Linked DNA regions of Methanococcus maripaludis. The protein of the gene in region 3 binds, or shares a complex with, the protein of the main gene of each other region. Links are inferred from orthologs where the notes say so. Each region holds a gene or a part of one and is shown on either strand. Other genes may lie near its edges. The genes, in order: HNP90_RS01260, rpl18a, HNP90_RS01910, rpl7ae and HNP90_RS01245.

What was found.
Region 1: HNP90_RS01910 (region 3) and HNP90_RS01260 share a complex: the UniProt entries of both Methanocaldococcus jannaschii proteins name them as parts of the 50S ribosomal subunit. The link is inferred for Methanococcus maripaludis from one-to-one orthologs.
Region 2: HNP90_RS01910 (region 3) and rpl18a share a complex: the UniProt entries of both Methanocaldococcus jannaschii proteins name them as parts of the 50S ribosomal subunit. The link is inferred for Methanococcus maripaludis from one-to-one orthologs.
Region 4: HNP90_RS01910 (region 3) and rpl7ae share a complex: the UniProt entries of both Methanocaldococcus jannaschii proteins name them as parts of the 50S ribosomal subunit. The link is inferred for Methanococcus maripaludis from one-to-one orthologs.
Region 5: HNP90_RS01910 (region 3) and HNP90_RS01245 share a complex: the UniProt entries of both Methanocaldococcus jannaschii proteins name them as parts of the 50S ribosomal subunit. The link is inferred for Methanococcus maripaludis from one-to-one orthologs.

The regions. Positions count from the first base shown.
Region 1 is NZ_JACDUL010000001.1:234,026-236,709, reverse strand. It holds HNP90_RS01260 (uL15 family ribosomal protein), read right to left. Parts: upstream 1,717-2,684; coding sequence 1,285-1,716; downstream 1-1,284. Other genes in the region: HNP90_RS01250 (30S ribosomal protein S5), read right to left, coding at 2,230-2,684; HNP90_RS01255 (50S ribosomal protein L30), read right to left, coding at 1,731-2,195; secY (preprotein translocase subunit SecY), read right to left, coding at 1-1,057. UniProt on the Methanocaldococcus jannaschii protein: Binds to the 23S rRNA.
Region 2 is NZ_JACDUL010000003.1:390,684-395,499, forward strand. What follows is about bases 1,176-3,928. They hold rpl18a (50S ribosomal protein L18Ae), read left to right. Parts: upstream 1,176-2,313; coding sequence 2,314-2,544; downstream 2,545-3,928. Other genes in these bases: argB (acetylglutamate kinase), read right to left, coding at 1,176-1,228; HNP90_RS07400 (50S ribosomal protein L31e), read left to right, coding at 1,324-1,575; HNP90_RS07405 (translation initiation factor IF-6), read left to right, coding at 1,612-2,295; HNP90_RS07415 (DUF2666 domain-containing protein), read left to right, coding at 2,656-3,078; mer (5,10-methylenetetrahydromethanopterin reductase), read right to left, coding at 3,143-3,928. Outside these bases: more of argB, read right to left, coding at 344-1,175; more of mer, read right to left, coding at 3,929-4,105; 5-amino-6-(D-ribitylamino)uracil--L-tyrosine 4-hydroxyphenyl transferase CofH, read left to right, coding at 4,337-4,816.
Region 3 is NZ_JACDUL010000001.1:342,525-347,441, forward strand. What follows is about bases 1,005-3,858. They hold HNP90_RS01910 (50S ribosomal protein L3), read left to right. Parts: upstream 1,005-1,856; coding sequence 1,857-2,861; downstream 2,862-3,858. Other genes in these bases: HNP90_RS01905 (translin family protein), read right to left, coding at 1,005-1,589; rpl4p (50S ribosomal protein L4), read left to right, coding at 2,892-3,650; HNP90_RS01920 (50S ribosomal protein L23), read left to right, coding at 3,672-3,858. Outside these bases: HNP90_RS01890 (NAD(P)H-hydrate dehydratase), read left to right, coding at 1-378; HNP90_RS01895 (DUF4870 domain-containing protein), read right to left, coding at 393-710; more of HNP90_RS01905, read right to left, coding at 999-1,004; more of HNP90_RS01920, read left to right, coding at 3,859-3,932; HNP90_RS01925 (50S ribosomal protein L2), read left to right, coding at 3,973-4,695; HNP90_RS01930 (30S ribosomal protein S19), read left to right, coding at 4,734-4,917. UniProt on the Methanocaldococcus jannaschii protein: One of the primary rRNA binding proteins, it binds directly near the 3'-end of the 23S rRNA, where it nucleates assembly of the 50S subunit.
Region 4 is NZ_JACDUL010000004.1:98,178-103,194, reverse strand. What follows is about bases 1,224-4,177. They hold rpl7ae (50S ribosomal protein L7Ae), read right to left. Parts: upstream 2,901-4,177; coding sequence 2,547-2,900; downstream 1,224-2,546. Other genes in these bases: HNP90_RS08060 (DUF354 domain-containing protein), read left to right, coding at 4,167-4,177; HNP90_RS08065 (methanogenesis marker 12 protein), read right to left, coding at 3,047-4,024; HNP90_RS08075 (30S ribosomal protein S28e), read right to left, coding at 2,278-2,508; HNP90_RS08080 (50S ribosomal protein L24e), read right to left, coding at 2,070-2,258; HNP90_RS08085 (beta-propeller domain-containing protein), read left to right, coding at 1,224-1,976. In the rest of the region: more of HNP90_RS08085, read left to right, coding at 1-1,223; more of HNP90_RS08060, read left to right, coding at 4,178-5,017. UniProt on the Methanocaldococcus jannaschii protein: Multifunctional RNA-binding protein that recognizes the K-turn motif in ribosomal RNA, the RNA component of RNase P, box H/ACA, box C/D and box C'/D' sRNAs.
Region 5 is NZ_JACDUL010000001.1:229,959-234,989, reverse strand. The notes cover bases 1-2,968. They hold HNP90_RS01245 (50S ribosomal protein L18), read right to left. Parts: upstream 1,792-2,968; coding sequence 1,210-1,791; downstream 1-1,209. Other genes in these bases: HNP90_RS01230 (50S ribosomal protein L6), read right to left, coding at 2,708-2,968; HNP90_RS01235 (50S ribosomal protein L32e), read right to left, coding at 2,291-2,698; HNP90_RS01240 (50S ribosomal protein L19e), read right to left, coding at 1,815-2,264; HNP90_RS01250 (30S ribosomal protein S5), read right to left, coding at 510-1,199; HNP90_RS01255 (50S ribosomal protein L30), read right to left, coding at 11-475. Outside these bases: more of HNP90_RS01230, read right to left, coding at 2,969-3,256; HNP90_RS01225 (30S ribosomal protein S8), read right to left, coding at 3,278-3,670; HNP90_RS01220 (30S ribosomal protein S14), read right to left, coding at 3,689-3,850; HNP90_RS01215 (50S ribosomal protein L5), read right to left, coding at 3,860-4,405; HNP90_RS01210 (30S ribosomal protein S4e), read right to left, coding at 4,434-5,031. UniProt on the Methanocaldococcus jannaschii protein: This is one of the proteins that bind and probably mediate the attachment of the 5S RNA into the large ribosomal subunit, where it forms part of the central protuberance.

The DNA.
Region 1 (2,684 bases), 110 kb from region 3 along the record:
TGGCCATTGATTTTGCATCGAGTCCAGATGTTTCAACCCAGAAAAGACCAAACAATATACAGAATATTATCATCATTATTGTGTAAAATACCGCATGAAGTGGGTCTGCAATTAAGCTTGAGATTCCATATGGTGTTGAGAAGTAGTATGCAAGCCCATCAGTTGCCCTACCGCTCGTATAATGTCCAAGAATTGGGAAACCCATTTTTTCTAAAAACATCCCCCAGAGCTGGATGTTTGCAAACAATGCTGCAGCAAGGATAACTGGCAAGTTTGAAACATAAATGAATTTTATCGGGTATTTTCCAACTGCACCTTTTACTCTTCCATGTGCGAGAGGAATTTCAACTCTGATACTTTCAACGTAAACTACAACCAGGAATACAAGTATTGTACCGAGTATTGGTAAAATATATTCCAATGCAGTCCATAAACTTCCAACAGTCATTGCACTGAAGAATTTCCATAAGTACCCTTCTGCACCAAAAGTTCCTACAAATATTGTTTGTGAAACTCCTGCCGCAATGAAAAGACCGATACCTGAACCGATACCGTATCTTGAAACAATTTCATCAAGATAAATAATTAATATAGCACCAAGTGCAAGTTGCAGTACCAATATAACCATTAAAAGTGGAGTTAGTGTACCAAACGCACCTGCTCCAACAAACATTAAAGCTTCGAGGAAACATAGTGCTATACCAAATAACTTTTGTAAACCTTGGAACAATGCTCTATTCATCGGTTTTGATAGGTCCAGACTTATAATTTCAGATCCAACCAAAAGCTGCATGATAATCCCTGCAGTTACAATTGGCCCGATACCAAGGGTGATCAAAGTACCCATTTTTGAAGCAGTAACTGTTTGCCAGAAATCAAATATTGCAGGCATTTCTGAACCGCCAGTGTAAATATCAATTGTACCCAAAATAAAGTAGAGTACAAGCACAAGTGCAGTCCATTGTAATTTTTCTTTAAATGAAATTTCTTTTAACGGTCTTTTTACTTCAGGAATTAACTCAAGTATAGGTTTTATTTTTAATAGAAAACTTTCCAAATTCTCACCTTGGAATAAACATTATAAATTTCAATAAATGATAAAAACACGAAATTTTTTATCAAATATAATCATTAAGATAATTTTTGGAAAAAGTATTGGATATAGTTTTCGCATCTACAAAATATTCTAAAAAATGAGTAGTTATTTGATTTGGATTTTCATAGTATCCACTATCAAAAATAAGAAAAAGCAGGATTAAATGAAGTAAGTGGTTCTTAATTGAATTATAATTCAACAAATTCTCCACCGGCAGCCTCAATTTTTTCTTTAGCTCCTTCAGAGAATTCAACTGCTTTTACAACCATTGCGGTTGAGATTCTTCCTTTTCCGAGAACTTTTTCGTATCCGATTTCGGTAGCATCAACTACAACTTTTCCATCTTCTACTTGGAATGCATCTTTGTATTTTAAGATGTATTCTTCCAATTCTCCAATGTTAATAGTTTCTAACTGTTTTATAAGGCCGGGGTTTCTGTTGAATCCGTATTTACCGAAGTAATCAGGATTGAATTTACAGACTGACAACCATTTATGTTTCTGGTGACCAGCGTTACCCCTACCACCTCTGTGGCCAGCGCCTCTATGTTTTTTAGCTTCTCCATATCCGCAGGTTCTGGAGCCTCTCATTTTCGTGATTTTTTTGCTTTTTCTAATCATTAAATCACCTTAAATTACATCATTTTATTCAATAAATCGTTGATTTTACCAGATCTGTAACCTAAGGCACCGCCAATTGAGAATCCTTTTTTGACTCCTGCTCTATCGTATCCTTTTCTTGGAGGGTGTAATCTGAATACTGGTTTGATTGGCGTATCTTTTATTTTGATTTCGCCAGCAATTATTTTTTCAGCTAACTCTTCAACTGGAAGTTCTGTTAACTCTTTTACGAGTTCTTCAGTTAATCTTTTGTTTCCAGGAAGTCTTCCTCTTTTTAGAATTAAAGCTACGAGTGTATCTTTATCGATTTCACCGTAGGTTACATAATCTTTAACTTTTTTTATCATTCCAGTGTAGTGTTCATTGTCTGGAATTACAACACAGTGGTTTACTCGGTGTAATCTCAACATCTTCATGGTATCTGCGATGTTTCCTCTAACACCTACGCTTCCTCTGACTCTTACAACTGCGTAAGCCATGTTTTAATCACCTTTTTTCTTAAAAAGTAATAAATTAGAGTACTCTTCCTTCTGTAAGACCTAATTTTTCCTTTTGTGCAGGTAAGCATCTTACGAAGTTTAAGTTGTTTAATGCATCGAATGTAGCTTCAGCAAAGTTGTATGTGGTTCTTGTGTCACCAAATGTTTTAGTCCATGCATCTTTTATTCCTGCAAGACCTAAAACAGCTTTTGCAACGTTACCAGCAACTAAACCAACACCCCTAGGTGCAGGAAGTAATTCTACCTTAACGCTACCACAAGCTCCTTTAGCTGTGAATGGGATTGAGTGAGGGTATCCGCAACCGCATTCCCATGAACCGCAGCCAATTCTAACTTTGATTAATGATAATTTTGCGTGAGCAATTGCTTTTCTGATAGCAGGGCCAACTTCTTTTGATTTACCCATGCCTACTCCAACGTATCCGTTTTTGTTACCTACAACAACAGTTGCTCTGTATCTTGCTCTTC
Region 2 (4,816 bases), on a different replicon or contig from region 3:
ATGCGCATATGAAATTTCGATTTTTTAAGGACATTTAATATTTTTGTAAATAGGGGTATATTACCTTATTTTTCAATAAGGTAATTCGGTTATTTGGTTTTTAATAGTTTTTAATGGTTTTTTGGCTATTTTAAGGTTAATGGTGCGATATAGTGATTTGGTTGGTGCGTTTCGGAAGGAACCGGAATTCCTTTTCCGATAATAATACATGAGTTATCCTGATATATAAAGATAATTTAAATCTAAAAATTTAAATCTTTTTTAATCCAAATAGTCCGATAAAGGGATATATTTTGCAAATAAAAGAAGAATCTAAGGAGTTTAAAAAATTAAAAAAAGAAATTTATTCTCTTACAACCATTGTACCTACACCATCTTCGGTAAAAATTTCCAGAAGAACTGCGTGAGGTGTTTTTCCATTCACAATGTGCACACTTTGGACCCCTTTGTCAAGTGCATTGATGCATGCTTCGATTTTTGGGATCATTCCACCAGTAATCAGTCCTCTTTCAATCATACCTTCGATTTGCGAAATTGTTAATTTCCTGTGAAGGGTGGATGGATCTTTTATATCGTCCATTATTCCATCAACGTCTGTGACCATTATTAGCTTTTCAGCGTTCATTGCACCGGCAATATCTCCTGCAGCAATGTCTGCGTTTAAATTTAAATCATTTCCTTGGTGATCAACACCGATCGGGGAAATTACTGGGATATACCGTTTTTCAACTAATATATCTATTAACTTAGTGTCTACGTGTTCAACTTCCCCAACCATTCCAAGATCTACTTCGATTTTTTGACTGTCTTTCATTAAATACTGGATTTTTTTCTTTGCTTTGATCAGTTGACCTGATTTTCCAGATAAACCAACAGCTTTTCCACCATATAATTCTAATTTTGATACGATATCGCCGTTTATCTTACCTATAAGTACCATTTTAACAATTTCGAGTGTTTCTTCGTCAGTTACACGAAGCCCATGTATAAATTCTGGAGTTTTTCCCATTTTTTCCATCGCTCGATTGATTTCTGGGCCCCCGCCGTGTACTACTATCGGGTTTATGCCGACATATTTCAAAAGTACGAGGTCTTTTGCGATCCAGTTCTTTGCCTGCTCGTTTACCATGGCATGGCCGCCATACTTAATTAAAACCTTCTGATCGTGGAATTTACAGATGTAAGGCAGGGCTTCTATTAAAATTTCAGCTTTTGTGTATTCTTCCATGTATACCCGCTCACCAAAATATTTAAATATTGTTTTTTCATATTCTATATGATTTAATATTTATACATTTTTTAATCCATGCGGAGGTGCAGATTATGGAAGAAGAAAGAATATATACAATTCCTTTGAGAGACGTAACAAACAAAAGCCCTACAACAAAAAGAGCTCCAAGAGCTATACGGGCAATTAGGGAGTTCTTAAAGAAACACATGAAGTCAGACATTATAAAACTTGACAATTCGATCAATGAAAAAGTATGGGAAAGAAGTTTAAACAAAATCCCTGCTAAAGTTAGAGTTAAAGTTGTAAAAGAAGGAGATGTTGTTAAAGCAACATTAGTAGAATAATCTACCTGCTTCTTTCTCTAGAAACACTGTGGTACTATGATAATGAAAACATATTTTTCTGGAGTGTCCACACTAGGAGTACATTCACTCGCAACTGAAGACTATGGGTTTTTTCCTCTTTCAGTTGATCAAAAAACGATGGAACGTATGAAAAACGTACTCGACATTCCTGCAACTCAATTAAACATTTCAAACAGCTCTTTAATAGGCTCCTTATGTGTTGGAAACTCCAACGGACTTTTAGTACCTGACATAACGACTGAAAAAGAAGTTGAATTAATTAAAATGTTTTTAAAAGAAAACAGTCTGGATGTTAATTTAGAAAGACTTAAAGCTAAAAACACGGCATTTGGTAACTTAATATTAACTAACAACAAAGGATGCATAATTTCGGAAGAATTATCCAGATTTAGAAAAACTATTGAGGATGTTTTGGACGTAGAATCCGGAGTAGGAAACTATGCTGAACTCCCAACAGTTGGTTCAAATGGAGTTGCAACCGATAAAGGATGCCTGGTTCACCCACTAACTGATGAATTAGAATTAGAATGGATTCAAAACATTTTAAGAGTGGACTACGTTGAAAGGGGCACTGCAAATAGGGGTGTAACTTCAGTTGGCGCGTGCATTCTAGCAAACTCTAAAGGAGCTGTTGTCGGAGGCGACACGTCAGGTCCTGAAATCTTAAAAATTGAAGAAGCTCTAGATTTAATAGATTAATAATTTTTGGTGATATATATGGCAAAAATCATAAGAATTAAAGGAGAAATCCTTGGAAAAGACGAACCAATGGTATTCACAAAAGAATACAACGTTGTAAAAGAAGACGATGCGTTAGAAACCATGTACTCAGAAATGGGTAGCAAACACGCAGTAAAAAGGGCGTACATTAAAATTGTAGAAGTTTCTGAAATCTCAGAAGAAGACGTTCAAAATCCTATTTTGAAAAAAACACTTGAAATGTACTAATTACCTTACTTTTTTTATATATTGTTTTGATTTCAATTGAAACTATTTTATATAATTTAAACAGAATATAGTTTTTACGATAATATTAACTTGTTTTATTCAGGTGATTTTATGTCTGAAGAAAGAATACAGTTTAACGCCAAAAAAGGAAAATGGTACGTTTCTAAAAAAATTAAAATTGATGAAAATACATCCAATGAAGAAATCGCTAGAGTTTTAGCAGCGATTGAAGAAACACTTTCTGTAAAAATAAAAGATTTTTTGCCATTTGATATGGAAAAACTTGCAAAAATTGCAGATGAAATCTACGAAAAGAAAAAAGGAAGAGTTAGCGAAGAAGATATATCTGGAGCATTAGCAAAATTAAAATCTCCAGCAACTACAAAAAAATTGGGAACAATTGATGAAACAAAAGAAGGAAAAGAAATTTTAAAAAGACTTCTTACGGAAATTGTTTTAGAGAGACTTGGAATAACTTCGAAAATCGAAGCTAAAATGATTGAAAAATACATTGAAAAATCAAAGGCAAAATAAACCTTTAAAACTAAAATAAAACTCTTTTTTTGAAATTTAAAAAAAATTTAAAAAAGTTATTTAATTATTGGAATTCTTTAATGATTTTTCCAATTAATTTGATGCTTGTTTCTTTGTTTGGTCCGATTGGGGATCCAGCAACTACTTGTGTTACACCCATTGCTTCTAAGCCTTTAACTTTTTCTACAACTTCTTCAGGTGTACCGTATAATGCAAATCCTTCTAACATTGCTTCGTCAACGTTTCCGAATGCTGCACCGAAGTTTCCTTCTTTTAATCCTGCTCTGATTGCATCAACTTTAGCAGGGTCAATTCCGTGTCTTTCTAAGATCATAGGAGGTGAACCAGCAGCGATGAATGCTACAACTGGGATTGCTGCTTGTTTAGCTTTGTCTGCTTTTTTGTCTACTGACATGCATGCGTATGCTGCAACGTCAATTTCTGACATGCTTCTTCCTGCTGCTTCTGCTCCTTTTTTAATTAAAGGAACTGCTGCTTCGAAGTCTTTTGGGTTTGAAGCGTTAATTAAAACACCGTCAGCAATTGATCCTGCGGTTTCTAACATTTTTGGGCCTTGTGCTCCCATGTAGATTGGAACTTTTCCTGAAGGTTTAACTGCAAGTTGTGCTCCTTCTTCTAATCTTTTTCCAGCCATTAAAGCTTTCATGTCATCGATTGCTTTGATGATTGTTCCTACAGGTTTTGTCCATTCAATACCTAAAGCATCGAATGTTGCTTTGTCTCCAGGGCCGATACCGAATGTAGCTCTACCGCCGGATAATTCGTCTAATGTAGCCATTGCAGATGCTGCGATTGCAGGGCTTCTTACGTATGGGTTTGTAACACCAGGACCTAACTTGATCTTGTTTGTTGCTGCTGCAAGGTTTCCTAAGGTCATGTATACGTTTCTGTTGTTGTAGTGGTCTGTAATCCAGCAGAATTCAAATCCATTGTCTTCTGCCATTTTAACGTAGTATGCTAGTTTGGTTATTGGTTCGTTTGGAACAAATTCGATACCAAATTTCATTCTGCCACCTTCCTATTTCTAGAGTTTTAATATAACAAGTATAATTACTAATCAGGAATATAATGTACTTTCTATTCTCAATAAATAGAAAATTATATATATATTAAAGAACCTACAGCGAAATTTCGACCAATTAATAAACGTATTATCCAGATTAACGTAGTAATTAGCTATACTCAATTTTATATACGAAAACGCCTAAGTGGAACTTAGAAATTATCCGGTGATATAATGGATTTAACATCCTTTAAGGAAAAACAAATCTCAAAAAAAGAATGCCTTGAGTTGTTTGAAAATACTGAAAACTTTTTTGATGTAATAAAACTCGCAGATTCGCTTAGAAAGGATATCGTTGGAGATACGGTTACTTTTGTAAATAACACAAACATAGAAACCACAAACGTGTGCACAATGGGATGTAAATTCTGTGCATTTAGTGTTTCAAAAAACAGCCCTGACTCATTTAAATTAAGTTCTGATGAAATTGCTAAAAAAGCAGTTGTTGCTAAAAAAGCAGGACTTACCGAAGTTACAATTCACGGTGGAATTCACCCTGACGTTGATACGCACTTTCAAGTTGAAACACTAAATAAAGTAAATAGTGAAACTTCAAAACTCGGCGGAATATATGTACACGCATATTCGCCACAGGAAATATTAAATGGTGCAGAAAATGCTGGAATTGATGTAAAAGAAGCCATAAAAATGTTA
Region 3 (4,917 bases):
CCTGCATATGTAAGGGGATTTATCTCAGAAATCGATGATAAAGAAATTCCAAAACTAATAAAAATGGCATATATCCAAAAAATGCCAAAAAATATGGTTGTAAAAGGAAGTAAAGACCATATTGTAACTGAAGGAAATATTATCGATATTGTTGAATATCCAAAATTTGAAGCAATGGAGTGTATCGGGGGAACTGGAGATACATTAACAGGACTTGCTTCTTCATTAATTGCATGCGGATTTAAAAGTGAAAAAGCTGGAATACTTGGATGCAAACTCAATAGAAAATTAGGAGAACTTGTAAAACCAAGGCCAAATACTCAAATTTATGAAATCATTCAAAAAATACCTGATGCTTTAAAAGAATTCGATTTATAAAAAAAGTAAAAAAATTAAATTTGTTTTGCAGCAATATCCCCAACTATTGGGAATCTGTATCTTTCTCCTTGGTAAGCCTTTATCATTCCAACAATCCAGATTATTAATCCGATTAAACTTAAAAGATTGCTTAAAATACCTCCAACCATGGGGACATAACCAGAAATTATATTTAAAACAAATATTGCCCCGAATGCTATTGTGGACTGCATTGCATGGAATTTTACAAAACTGCTTTCTTTTTCAAGGAGTAATACAATTATTCCCGAAATAAAACCCAAAAGGTATGCCAAAACTGCCGTGTGTGTATCTTTAAGACCAAATAGTGCCATAATCTACCTCTACCATAGTTTAACATCTATATTATCTGTTTGCCGGGAGTAATTATTACTTTTGGTTTGAACTACATCAAAAATTAATATCAATAGAAAAGTTTATATATGAAAACACCTTATTTCATTTTGCTTCGAAAAGCATTGGAAATTAGGGCAGTGGCTCAGCCTGGTTAGAGTGCTCGGCTGATAACCGAGTGGCCCGGGGTTCGAATCCCCGCTGCCCTACTTCTTTTTATTTTAGGAAAATTAATTTGTATATTTAAATATATAAGTAATTAAAAAAGGTTATTTATTAAATTTAGAAAGTTCCATCCTAAGTTTCAGGTTTTCGTTGAAGTTAACTATATCTCCGTGAGTTTTTTCGATTAAACTTCTTGAAACATCCTGTTTTCTTCTAAGTCCATCAATTACATGGTAGTTATCAAATTCCATCAAAAAGTCGTAAATATTTTCCATATATTCAAAATAAAGTTCTGCTTTTGTTTTTTCATCTTTTCGAATCGATTCAAGAATTATTCTTCTAAGTTCACCGATAACGTCGCACAATCCCAAAATATAGTTTTCTTCTAAGATGTTTTCAAAATCAGAAAACCCCAAAATTTTGTTTTCGAAAATTATCGAATGGTAAACTCTTGCTTCAACATACTCCTGTTCTGGAGTTCCCCGATATTTTTGGAATTCAAAGTGATCTTCTGAAAAGTTTTTTAATTCTTTTAATTTTTCTTCGATATCTGAAAAATCCACCATTTCCCCTTTCTGTATTCTTCTAATAATCAGTCCAGAATCTTTTACAATTTCCCTTGAAATCTTCAAAATTTTTTCCCGCGTATTATTCTTTTTTTCGAAGAATTCTATTAAATAAGAACTATTTTTCACATAATCACCCTTTTTTATTAACCAAATACAATAATAACTAAAAATATTTCTTTTTTAAAATAAATACTGATTTAGTCAGTTGTGGAGTTAACTATATATATTGTAATGATTAATGTTTGTAGGCAACTATGTGGAAGACCTGAAAAGGCGTAAGCCATTAATAGGTTGCTTTGTTTTTAAAAAAACTTAACAAACACTTCAAAAAACGACTAGTTCTACGCGAATAAAACACGGGAATTCTAGTTAACTATCATAGGAGGTTATACTATGGGTATGAAAAAAAGCAGACCTCGTAGAGGTTCCCTAGCATTTAGCCCAAGAAAAAGAGCTAAGAAATTAGTTCCTAAAATCAGATCATGGCCTGCAGATAAAAAAGTAGGGCTCCAAGCATTCCCTGTATACAAAGCAGGAACAACACATGCTTTATTGATCGAAAATAACCCAAAAAGTCCAAACAATGGTCAGGAAGTATTTACACCTGTAACCGTATTAGAAACACCGGACGTTACCGTAGCAGGAATCAGACTCTACGAAAAAACAACCAAAGGGTTAAAAGCATTAACTGAAGTATGGGCTGAACAGTTAGACAACGACTTAGGAAGAAAATTAACTTTAGTTAAGAAAGAAGAGAAAAAAACTGCTGATGCTTTAGACGCAGTTTTAGAAAAAGCTACAGAAGTAAGAGTTATTGTTCACACAAACCCAAAAACTACAGGAATACCAAAGAAAAAACCTGAAGTTGTTGAAATCAGAATTGGTGGATCATCAGTTGCTGAAAGATTAGCTTACGCTAAAGAAATCTTAGGCAAAACACTCGCAATTAGCGATGTATTTGAAGCTGGAGAAATTATCGATACTTTAGCAATTACTAAAGGTAAAGGATTCCAAGGATCAGTTAAAAGATGGGGAATCAAAGTTCAATTTGGAAAACACCAAAGAAAAGGTGTTGGTAGACACACAGGTTCAATCGGTCCATGGAGACCAAGAAGAGTTATGTGGACTGTACCATTACCTGGTCAGATGGGTTTCCACCAAAGAACTGAATACAACAAAAGAATCTTAAAATTAGGCAGCGAAGGCGCTGAAATTACACCTAAAGGCGGATTCTTAAACTACGGTGCTGTTAAAAACGGCTACGTTGTAGTTAAGGGAACTGTTCAAGGTCCTGCAAAAAGATTAGTAGTTTTAAGAGGATCTGTAAGAGCTGCTGAAGACAAATTCGGCTTACCAGAAGTTGCTTACATCAGTACAGAATCCAAACAAGGAAACTAATTACTCAAAAACACGAGCAGGTGTTAACTTATGAATGTTAAAGTTTACAATTTAGATGGTTCTGAAAAGGGAGATATCGAATTACCCGCTGTATTTGAAACTGAATACAGACCAGATTTAATCAAAAGGGCAGTAATCTCATCATTAACCGCAAAATTACAACCAAAAGGTTGCGATGCATTTGCAGGTTACAGAACTTCAGCAAAATCAATCGGAAAAGGACACGGTAAAGCTAGAGTTAGAAGAACCGCACAAGGTGCTGGTGCATTCGTTCCTCAAGCAGTTGGTGGAAGAAGAGCTCACCCTCCAAAAGTTGAAAAAATCTTATTCGAAAGAATAAACAGAAAAGAAAAATTAAAAGCATTAGCAAGCGCTATTGCTGCTTCAGCAATTCCAGAAATTGTTTCAGCAAGAGGCCACAAAATCGAAGGTGTTCCTTCATTACCTTTAGTTGTTAACGCAGACTTTGAAAGCCTTGCTAAAACAAAAGAAGTTTTAGAGGTTTTTAAAACTTTAAAATTAGATGCTGATTTAGCAAGAGCTAAAGACGGTATTAAAATTAAAGCTGGAAGAGCTAAATTAAGAGGCAGAAAATACAAAAAACCAAAAAGTGTTTTGGTTGTTGTAGGCGATGCATGTGAAGCAATTGCTGCATCAAGAAATCTCGCAGGTGTAGATGTAATTACAGCTAATGACTTAAGCGCAATACACATTGCACCAGGAACAATGGCTGGAAGATTAACACTCTGGACTGAAAATGCCATTGAAAAAATAAACGGAAGATTTTAAGCTCAATACGAGGTGAATGGCATGGATGCCTTTGATGTTATAAAAACACCAATCGTTAGTGAAAAAACAATGAAACTCATTGAAGAAGAAAACAGATTGGTATTTTACGTTGAAAGAAAAGCAACAAAAGCAGACATTAGAGCAGCAATCAAAGAATTGTTCGATGCTGAAGTTGCAGATATAAACACAAGCATTACTCCAAAAGGAAAGAAAAAAGCATACATTACGTTGAAATCTGAATACAACGCTGGAGAAGTAGCTGCAAGTTTAGGAATCTACTAATTCGATTTAAGAAAACACTATTAAATAATATGGTGATATAATGGGTAAAAGACTGATTTCCCAGAATAGAGGACGAGGGACTCCAAAATACAGATCCCCAACTCATAAAAGAAAAGGTGCAGTTAAATACAGAAGTTACGACGAAATGGAAAAGGACGGAAAAATCCTCGGAACCGTTGTTGATATCTTACACGACCCAGGAAGATCTGCACCAGTAGCAAAAGTAAGATTTGCTAACGATGAAGAAAGATTAGTATTAATTCCAGAAGGAATTCAGGTTGGAGAAGAGATTGAATGCGGTATCAGCGCAGAAATCAAACCGGGAAACGTTTTACCACTTGGTGAAATCCCAGAAGGTATTCCAGTATACAACATTGAAACCATCCCTGGAGATGGCGGTAAATTAGTAAGATCTGGCGGATGCTACGCACACGTTGTTTCACACGATGTTGGAAAAACAATCGTAAAATTACCTTCAGGCTTTTCAAAAGTTCTAAACCCTGCATGTAGGGCAACAGTTGGTGTTGTTGCAGGTGGTGGAAGAAAAGAAAAACCATTTGTTAAAGCAGGTAAAAAACACCATTCATTAAGCGCTAAAGCTATTGCATGGCCAAAAGTTAGAGGTGTTGCAATGAACGCTGTAGATCACCCTTACGGTGGTGGAAGACACCAGCACTTAGGAAAACCATCAAGCGTTTCAAGACATACCTCCCCAGGTAGAAAAGTAGGACATATCGCTTCAAGAAGAACCGGTAGGAAATAATAACTTAAGCTATCTCTTTAAATTTTAAAGGTGAAAACATGGCCAGACAAAAAAAATATAGTGGCAAAGGTGGCGCAAGAAAGAAGAATAAACAAAAACAAAGTGTAGCACCAAGAAGAAGAGTAGAATTCAAATACAAAGGTTTCACTTTGGAAGAACTTCAAGAAATGCCTATCAAAAAATTCATGGAAATTGTTCCTTCAAGACAGAGAAGAACAATGC
Region 4 (5,017 bases), on a different replicon or contig from region 3:
CTGAAGAGAGATATTCTCAAACAAATGTTCAGGTAATTGGTGTTGATGAAGCTGACATTGTAAAAACCAATGGGGACTTTATATTTTATACAACCCAAGCTCCAGTATGGTCAAGTTCATACTGGGGCCAGAGTACCTATGTAATCGATGCATTGCCTGCAGAAACAGCTCAAATAATTGGAAATATCTCGGAAGGTGGAAATCTCTACCTTGATGGGGATAATTTAATTGTAATTACTTATGATGGAATTAAAAATTACGATATTTCAAATCCAAGAACGCCTGAATTAATATGGGCAAAATATTTAAACGAATCTTATGTTGATTCAAGATTAATTGACGGAGAATTATATTTAATAGTTCAGGAATACGGAATAAATGGGCCGATAATCTGGAATAACGTTAAAATTGGCTATGATGATATATACATTCCAGTAATTCCAGATATTATCTACCCTAGGTTTGAATCAACCTATATTATTTCATCAATGGACATTGAAAGCGGAGATATTGAAAACACGGTAGCTTTAGTTGGTTCATACAGTAATACGGTCTATGTTTCAGAAAAAAACATTTATTTTGCTTATGAACTGGATTACAATGAAGATAAACTAATGATGGATTTCATATGGAAAAATAGCGATAAATATTTCCCAAAAGAAGTATCTGACAAACTTGATCGAATATTTTCAAACACTGACTTTGGAGACAGTGCAAAATACTTACAGATGACGGAAACTCTTGAAGATTATTTAAAAACATTATCTTCAGAAGAAATGAATAATCTGGAAAATGAAATTGAAAATGATTATGAATTATATTTAAATGAAAACTGGGAAGAACTTGAGGGAACAGGCATTGTAAAAATAAACCTCGAAAGTTTTGAATTAACAAGCGGAAAAGTTCCTGGAACCATTTTAAACAGCTTTTCAATGGATGAATACAATGGAAATTTAAGAATTGCAACAACAATCGGAAACGACTGGAGATACAGGGATATTCAAACAAATAACATTTATGTATTTGACGAAAACATGGAAATCGTTGGAAAAGTGACCGAACTTGAAAAAGGGGAACGGATATACTCTGCAAGGTTTATCGGGGATAAAGCCTACATTGTAACTTATAAAGAAACTGATCCTTTACTTGTAATTGATTTAGAAGATCCAAAAAATCCGGAAGTACTCGGTGAACTAAAAATTCCGGGATATTCTACTTATTTACATCCAATTGGGAACAATAAATTAATTGGAATTGGAAAAGATGATTCAAATATGGTAAAAATTTCATTATTTGACATATCTGACTTTGAAAACCCAATGGAACTTTCGAAATATTCATTAAACGAGTACTGGTCAACTGCACTATACGAACACCACGCATTTTTGTGGGATTCTGAAAAAGAAATACTCGTACTTCCGGCAGGAAGCCACGCATACGCTTTCGAAGTTAATGAAAATGGAATTAAAATGGTTAAAGATGACGTTTTCAAAGACTACAGTGTTTTAAGGTCTTTGTATATTGGAGTCTATCTCTACACGTTTTCAAATTACGAAATACACGTAATTGATGAAAATACTTGGGAAACCGTAAAAACAATTAATTTGCCAAAATATGAATATCCTTATTATGAACCTTACATTGAATCAGTAGAAGATACTTCAGATGTTGAAGTAGAAACTACTGAAGAAAAGATGGTTTTGGGGGAAAATATGACTATAAAACTTGATGAAAACCCGACAACAGGCTACACGTGGAATTATACAATAAATGACGATAGTAAAATAGAATTGTTGTCTGATGAGTACATTCAAAACAACGTAGAAGAAGGCGTAGTTGGTGCAGGCGGAGTTCACGAGTGGACTTTTAATGCAACAGAATCTGGAGAAGTTGAAATAACATTTGATTACTACCGTTCATGGGAAGGACGTGAAAGCTCAACAAACACTAAAATCTATAAAATAACAATAGAATAACTAAAAATTTCATTTCTTTTTTTAAATTTTTAAAATATTTTCCAAAAAAGCCAGTTTTAATTTAAAACAAATATTAAAAAAGATTTGGAGGATTTATTGTCCTCTGTTAATTCTTTTGAAAGTGTTAGTCCATTTTACTTTCCTTCCAACTCTTCCGAGTTTGAAGTTCTTTTCACACTTTGATGAACAGAAGTGCATAACTGAACCGTCTTTTTTAACGTATTTTTTTCCGCATCCAGGTTCAATTGTGCCTTCACAAAAGCTACATGTTTTCCATTCCATTGTAATCACCTAGCGGGAATTATTTTCTTCTTTTACCGAGTTGTTTTGCTTCTCTTTCGGTTTCTCTTAACATGATGAAGTCGCCTAATTTAACAGGTCCTTTCACGTTTCTTGTTAAGATCCTTCCTGTGTCTTTTCCACCTAAGATTTTGCATCTTACTTGGAAAATTTCACCAGTAACTCCTGTTCTTCCGTTGATTTGGATAACTTCAGCAGCCACTGCTTCCTGGTATACCATATCATCAGCCATTTAAATCACCTGATTTTATTTATTGTTAGCTGCTAAAATTATGCTTTTAATCCATTTAATTTTTCAACTAAATCTTTTAATTCGTCAGCGCTTCCTTCAGCAACAACTGCAATAGCTGATGTAGGTACTTCTAAACCAGCAGCTTTTCCTAAAGCTTCTTTTGTTGAACTGTATGAGTATGCAATTCCTTTTTCGTCGCAGATTACTGGAATGTGTGCAACGATTTCTTCAGGTTGTACATCTTGTGCGATTACAACTAATTTTGCAATTCCTTTTTCTACTGCTTTTGTAACTTCGTTAGCGCCTTTTTTGATTTTTTCAGCGTTAGCAACTACTTCTGCAGTTTTTTCTTCGAGTTCTTGTGATATTTCAAATTTAACATATACAGCCATATTATGACCTCCTTCATCACTTAAAAAAATTTTTTTATCCGGATGGCGCCCACTCATATCATCATGGTTTTAAAAGAGCGGCAACTACCATATATCGAAAAGTGGTATATAATAGTTATGGTATGAAGTCTAAAAATTTAGAAAATTTAAAAATCAACTGATATTCCTAGAATTTCCCTTTTACCATTTAATATATCCTCTGCAATCATTGCACTGCCGACTGCACCACTGTCCCCATCTAAAACAAGAACATTTCCATCGATATTTTCTTTTATCATTTCGGAAATATTTGGATTTTTCCAAGTTCCAATGGAACCTGCAAGAACTACATTTTTGTCGTGATTTAAAAACATTAAAGAATTTATTTCCATAGAAACGCTTAAAACAAGTGAATCAACTGCTAAGGTGCATTTTTTATCTTTTTTGTAGTTACTCATAATTTCAAATTTCGTATCTTCAACGCCTTTGTATGAATCTGTAATTTTAACAACTCCCGCTTTTGAAAAAGCCTCATTTGCAGTAATTTTTTTCGAATCGATATTTCTAATTAATTCTAAATCAATTGGTCCATGTAATATTCCAACAGCACCAACGCATGCATCAAATCCGCCAAATATTTTACCATTTTTTATCAAAAGCGTAACCGTATTTGAAGAAATGTCTGAAAGAATGAAATTTTCAAAGCCAAATGTTTTGTATGCATTGTAGCAGATGGATATTTTTTCTGGAGATGCAATATGCGAAAAAAGGGCGTTAAATCTTTCATCCATACTTTTTACGCCCTTATGAAGTCCAGGAATGACAACTGCGGGAATATTTGATGATTTTATTTCATCATAAACTTTCGTTCCGCCACCAACCTTTTTTCCAATCCCTTCGAGGTTTATTACTCCCCTATTTTCAACTTTTTTTATATCTGTTATTTTATCTATTCCGTCACCCATCGAGTAGCATACGCCCATCAAATCGATGTCATTTAAATTCACATGTTTTTCAAGTTCTTTTAAAAAAGAATTTTCGTTAATTTCAGTTCTTTTCATCTTAAAAATAGATTTTACAGTTTTGTTTTCCATCACACATGCGGTAATTCCGGATGTGCCGTGATCAATCCCTACAACAATCATAATCTCCCATACAAAAGATAATAAATTTCAAATACCAATAGTTATATATAAAACAGTACTACTTTATTAAGAACTTTTTGATTTAACCTCATTACTAAATAGAATTATTTTAGTGATCCAGTAGAGATATATTGGTGATTTTATGGATGTATGGATCGATTTAACAAATTCCCCTCATATTCATTACTTTTCGCAATTGATTGACAAATTCAATCGGGAAGGAATTGAATACTACATTACTGCAAGAAAATTCCAGAGTTTAGAAGATTTAATCGACATTTATGGTTATGATTATATTTCTGTGGGAAATCATGCGGATTCGCTAGAAGAAAAGCTTATAAATTCTTCAAAAAGGGTAATTGAACTCACAAAAATTGCAAAAAAATTGGACCCAAAAATTGCAATTGCAAAACACTCTGTGGAACTTCCAAGAGTATCATTTGGAATGAATATCCATTCAATATTTGTTTTAGACAATGAACACGCAAGTGCACAGAACAGATTAACGGTTCCTCTTGTGGACGACGTAATATGTCCGGAAGGTACAAAGTTAGTTTTAAACGGAAGTTCATTTGGAAAATACATTGATTCTTTTGCAGGAACTTGTGAAGTTTCTAATGTTAATTCGAGGTTAAATTCTTCATTTTCAATTGATGAATCGATAAAGGAAAAATTAAATATCGATGAATCACTGCCTTTGGCAATAATGAGACCAAGACCCAATTCTTCGTACTGTAACGGAAAAAAAGACATAATTCCAATGATTATTGAAAAATTAAAAAGTCAGATGGACTGCAATATTGTTGCATTTCCAAGAGACGAAGACCAAAGGGAAAAATACGTATCAATGGGCGTAACGGTTCCAAAAACAATTGATGCAATATCTTTACTTTATTATTCCGATGCAATGATTGGTGCTGGCGGAACAATGAACCGTGAAGCAGCAGTTCTTGGCGTTCCAACAATTTCCTGCTATCCAGAAAAGCTTTTGGG
Region 5 (5,031 bases), 110 kb from region 3 along the record:
TCACCTTAAATTACATCATTTTATTCAATAAATCGTTGATTTTACCAGATCTGTAACCTAAGGCACCGCCAATTGAGAATCCTTTTTTGACTCCTGCTCTATCGTATCCTTTTCTTGGAGGGTGTAATCTGAATACTGGTTTGATTGGCGTATCTTTTATTTTGATTTCGCCAGCAATTATTTTTTCAGCTAACTCTTCAACTGGAAGTTCTGTTAACTCTTTTACGAGTTCTTCAGTTAATCTTTTGTTTCCAGGAAGTCTTCCTCTTTTTAGAATTAAAGCTACGAGTGTATCTTTATCGATTTCACCGTAGGTTACATAATCTTTAACTTTTTTTATCATTCCAGTGTAGTGTTCATTGTCTGGAATTACAACACAGTGGTTTACTCGGTGTAATCTCAACATCTTCATGGTATCTGCGATGTTTCCTCTAACACCTACGCTTCCTCTGACTCTTACAACTGCGTAAGCCATGTTTTAATCACCTTTTTTCTTAAAAAGTAATAAATTAGAGTACTCTTCCTTCTGTAAGACCTAATTTTTCCTTTTGTGCAGGTAAGCATCTTACGAAGTTTAAGTTGTTTAATGCATCGAATGTAGCTTCAGCAAAGTTGTATGTGGTTCTTGTGTCACCAAATGTTTTAGTCCATGCATCTTTTATTCCTGCAAGACCTAAAACAGCTTTTGCAACGTTACCAGCAACTAAACCAACACCCCTAGGTGCAGGAAGTAATTCTACCTTAACGCTACCACAAGCTCCTTTAGCTGTGAATGGGATTGAGTGAGGGTATCCGCAACCGCATTCCCATGAACCGCAGCCAATTCTAACTTTGATTAATGATAATTTTGCGTGAGCAATTGCTTTTCTGATAGCAGGGCCAACTTCTTTTGATTTACCCATGCCTACTCCAACGTATCCGTTTTTGTTACCTACAACAACAGTTGCTCTGTATCTTGCTCTTCTTCCAGATTTGTGCATTCTTTGAACCAATTTAACGTCCAAAACTTGCTCTTCTAGATCGGGTAAGAGTGCATCAACAATTTCAGGTTCTAATAAGGGAAGACCTTTATCCATAATGTAGTTAATGTCTGAAATTGTTCCTTCCTTAACCATTCTACCGATTTGGGTTTTTGGTTCCCAAGCTTCGGTATTGAATTTTCTTTTTTCAGCTCTTTTTTCAGCCTTTTTTTCAGCCATTTATATCACCTTATAAGTTAAGGATTTTTTCTTTCAGTTCTTCAACGTGTTCTGGCAAGTCTTCTGGGTTTAATCCTTTTTCTAAGTATTTTGAGAACTGTTTTTTGTACGCATCAGCATCTTCTTTTAAAGATTCTGCGTAATTTTTAACGTGAGTTCCGTTTAATCTTTCTTCATCTGCGATGATTTCATCACCGTGAGGTATATCCATACCTGCATCGAGTGCGCCTTTTAAAACAGCGAAAATTGCAGCTCCTTTGGTAGCTCTGTGAAGACCTTTGTCTAATATAGCTTCTTCTGCTCCTTCTTTAACAGCCTTTTTACCTAACAATAAACCTGTTAAGTATGCTGCAGGTAAATTTCCGCAGTGGCCTTTGTAACCCATTTTAACGAGTTCTCTGGAGTGTGCTGAAACTAAAACAACGTCCCCTTTTTCATCGTATGCCATAAGCTGAGCGATCACATTGTTTAAGGATTTTCTCGCAACTAATCTAGGTTTGCCAGACAATAATAATCCTAACCTTTGTCTGAAATCAGTTTTTCCTTCTCTTCTTCTTCTAAAAGGAACTCTGAATTTGGCGTTCTTTGCCATAGTCATTCCTCCTTAAATTTGAGTTATTCAGCTAAAATTCCGTGTTCTTTCATGTATAACTTCATGTGATTTCTACTTCTGAATGCGCCACCTTTAGCCATTCTGTAGAGTTTTCTGTATGCTGATCTTTCGATTTTTTCATTTTCTCTTAAGTCTTTCAGCATTTTTCTAAGTGGCCTGATGGTGTTCATCCATTTTTCTTTTTTAGGAGTTCTTGCACCTTTAGCCCCTTTTCTTGAACCAGGACCTTTTCTCTTTCCTTTTCTCTTCTGTTCTTGAACTTCTTTTTTCCTAGCGCTACTGATTCCTTTTTCCTGTTTCTTAACAATGACTCCATCGTTAATTAAAAGTCTAATGTCATCTTTTGTGATGGCCATTTTGACTTTTTCCAGGTTTTCAGGATCAATCCATACCCTATCGATACCGCAATCCAAAACAGCTGCAGCAATTCTTCTTTGGGTTGATACATCCATAATATCACCTTATATCTTAAGCGAGATTATAAACTTAAGAATTCTTCCTGTTTTTGTTTGGATACGTTAAATACTCTAATTCCTAATTCATTAGCTTTTTTAACGATTTCTATTCTTTTTCTTTTACCAACGGTAGCTGCAATTCTTGCACCTTGAATTTCAGGGTTTATTGCAACTAATTCTTTTACGTTGTTAACAAGAATATCTTGTAAGCCTGATGGGTGTAAACCTCTAACAAGAGCAGGTCCTCTGTAACCTACTGTAGCAACAGCAGCCCTATGTGTCAATCCTATTCTCATACCGCTGTGTTTACCAAAAGGTCTTCTCCAGCTAGTTCCAATTCTTGAACACTTGAACCAGTCCTGTCTTTTAAATTCAGGTCTTTTCTGTTTCATTTTGAGTTTTAATCTCATTAATCTTTTGAATTCACTCATGAGACCACCTTATAATACCTTGCCTGCTTTTTCTACAATGTAGATGCCATCTTGGAATATTCTTGTGTCTCTTCCTTTAACTTTAGTAGCTTGTTCGATGTTTGCAGCGGTTTGACCAACAAATTCTTTGTTAGCTCCACTTACAATCACTTCTTCACCACTAACTTTTACAGTGACTCCATCCATGATTTTAGCAGTTCTGGTGTATTTTTCTCCTAAGAAGTTGTCAATGGTTACAGTGTTTCCTTTAGCACTAACTTTCATTGGGAAGTGAGCGTATCTGATTACTAATTTGTATTCAAATCCGTCAGTAACACCTGTGATCATGTTTTGAATGTGTGATCTGTAGGTTCCAACAATTGCAGTTTGTGCTTTTCTTGGGAATGTACACTCAATAACAACTTTTCCGTCTTCTGTGCTTATTTCGATTCCAGGGTACAACAAATCTCTTTTAAGTTCTTTTGCACCTGATTTAACAGCAACTGTGCTGCCGTTAACTTCAACGTTGACGTTTTCAGGAATTTCGATTTCTTCCCTTATTAAAGCTGCAACTGGCATAAGAATACCTCCATAATGTCCTTAGTATATGTAGGAAATTAATCTTCCACCTACTCCAGCGTTTCTAGCTTCGTCATGTGTCATTAATCCTTTTGGGGTACTTACGATTAACAATCCGAAACCTTTAGCTGGTAAGTATCTCTTTTCGAATTTTTCGAAGTCATGGTTTTTAACTGCGAATCTAGGCTTTACAGCTCCACACTTGTTGATTTGTCCGATTAAATCAACTTTGTAGACACCCGCTTTTCCGTCTTCAATGTATTCGAAGTTTCCAATGTATCCTTGATCCTGCATAACATTTAGAACTCTTCCAATTAATTTTGAAGCAGGTTTCAAGTAAGCTACGTTTTTACCCACACTTTCGCAGTTGGATACGTGGTTTAATGCGTTTGCAAGAGGGTCCATTAAACTCATATTGTTACCTCCTTGTCCTTAATCGTACTTTTTAAATCCTAATTTTGGTGCTAATTCTCTGAAGCATTGTCTGCATAAATTTAATCCGTATTTTCTGATAATTCCTGGCCCTTTTCTTCCGCATCTTTTGCAAACTTTAGAACCTTGGCCGAATTTTGTCTTAAATGGTGTTTTTGTCATTCTTTCACCTTATTCCCTGACTACTTCAGTATCGAATTTAGCTTGGATGTATTCGATAGCTTCGTCTTTGGTAACTAAGTGTTTCTTTGGAATGTGGCTTCTTTTAACTTTTCTGGATTTTACTCTGTATCCTGATTTTTCAAAGGTTACACAGATATCCATACCATAGATTCCAATTGATGGGTCGTACTTTTGACCTGGGAAGTCAATATGTTCAGGAACACCAAATGAGAAGTTTCCAACCTGATCAAATGATGACGCATAGAGTACTTTACCACATGTTTTAAATGCACTGAATGCATTTCCGAGGAATTCTTCAGCGTTCTTTCCTCTTAATGTTACTTTTAATCCAATTGGTAACTTTTTTCTGATACCAAATGCAGGGTTTGTCTGTTTAGCTAAAGTCCTTACTGGTGATTGGCCAGTGAGTTCTTCAATAACTTTTGCACCTATTGTTAACCTATCTCCAGCTTCACCTACACCGAAGTTTACTGTGACTTTTTGGATTCTTGGTTTTTTCATAGGTTCTTTTTCCCAAACTTCTTGGAATGACATGTTTCGTCCTCCTCTAATTTTATGGGCATTACATCGAAATTACTGGCTCGTCTTGACCTACGATAAATACGTAAGGCTTAACGGTTTTAAATTTCTCGCCATCTTTGTTTTCTAAAGTTACAATATCTGAGTACAATGCTCTGTTTTCCACTTCAACGATTTTAGCAAATTCTCCAACGTGTTTACCGCCAGTTACGTATGCTAATTTTCCTTCGCCGAATGCAACATGTCCAACAATTGACTGTTCTGGAATTGAAACTAAAACGCTGTCTCCTGTTTTGTAAACATCTTCTTCAGCTTTTGTAGCGTCTGAAACTTTTACAATCTGGTTTCTACCATCGTGAAGGTTTAATTGAATGTGACCGCCTTTTATAACAGTTTTGTTCACGATTTTGCATAATTTTGCATCGGTTTTGTCAGTTTTTTTCAAGCTGATTCTTCCGCTTTCGTCAAATAATACAAGGTAGTTTTCATCCATTTCAGGGATTGATAAAACATCCATTAATCCAGCAGGGTGTTTGTATTCCTTTCTTTTTAATCCATCGATTAAGATTTTTCCCGTTTGGATAATTTTTTTAGCTTCTCTTGCGTTGTCAGCGTATTTTAATACGTCTCTTACAACTAAC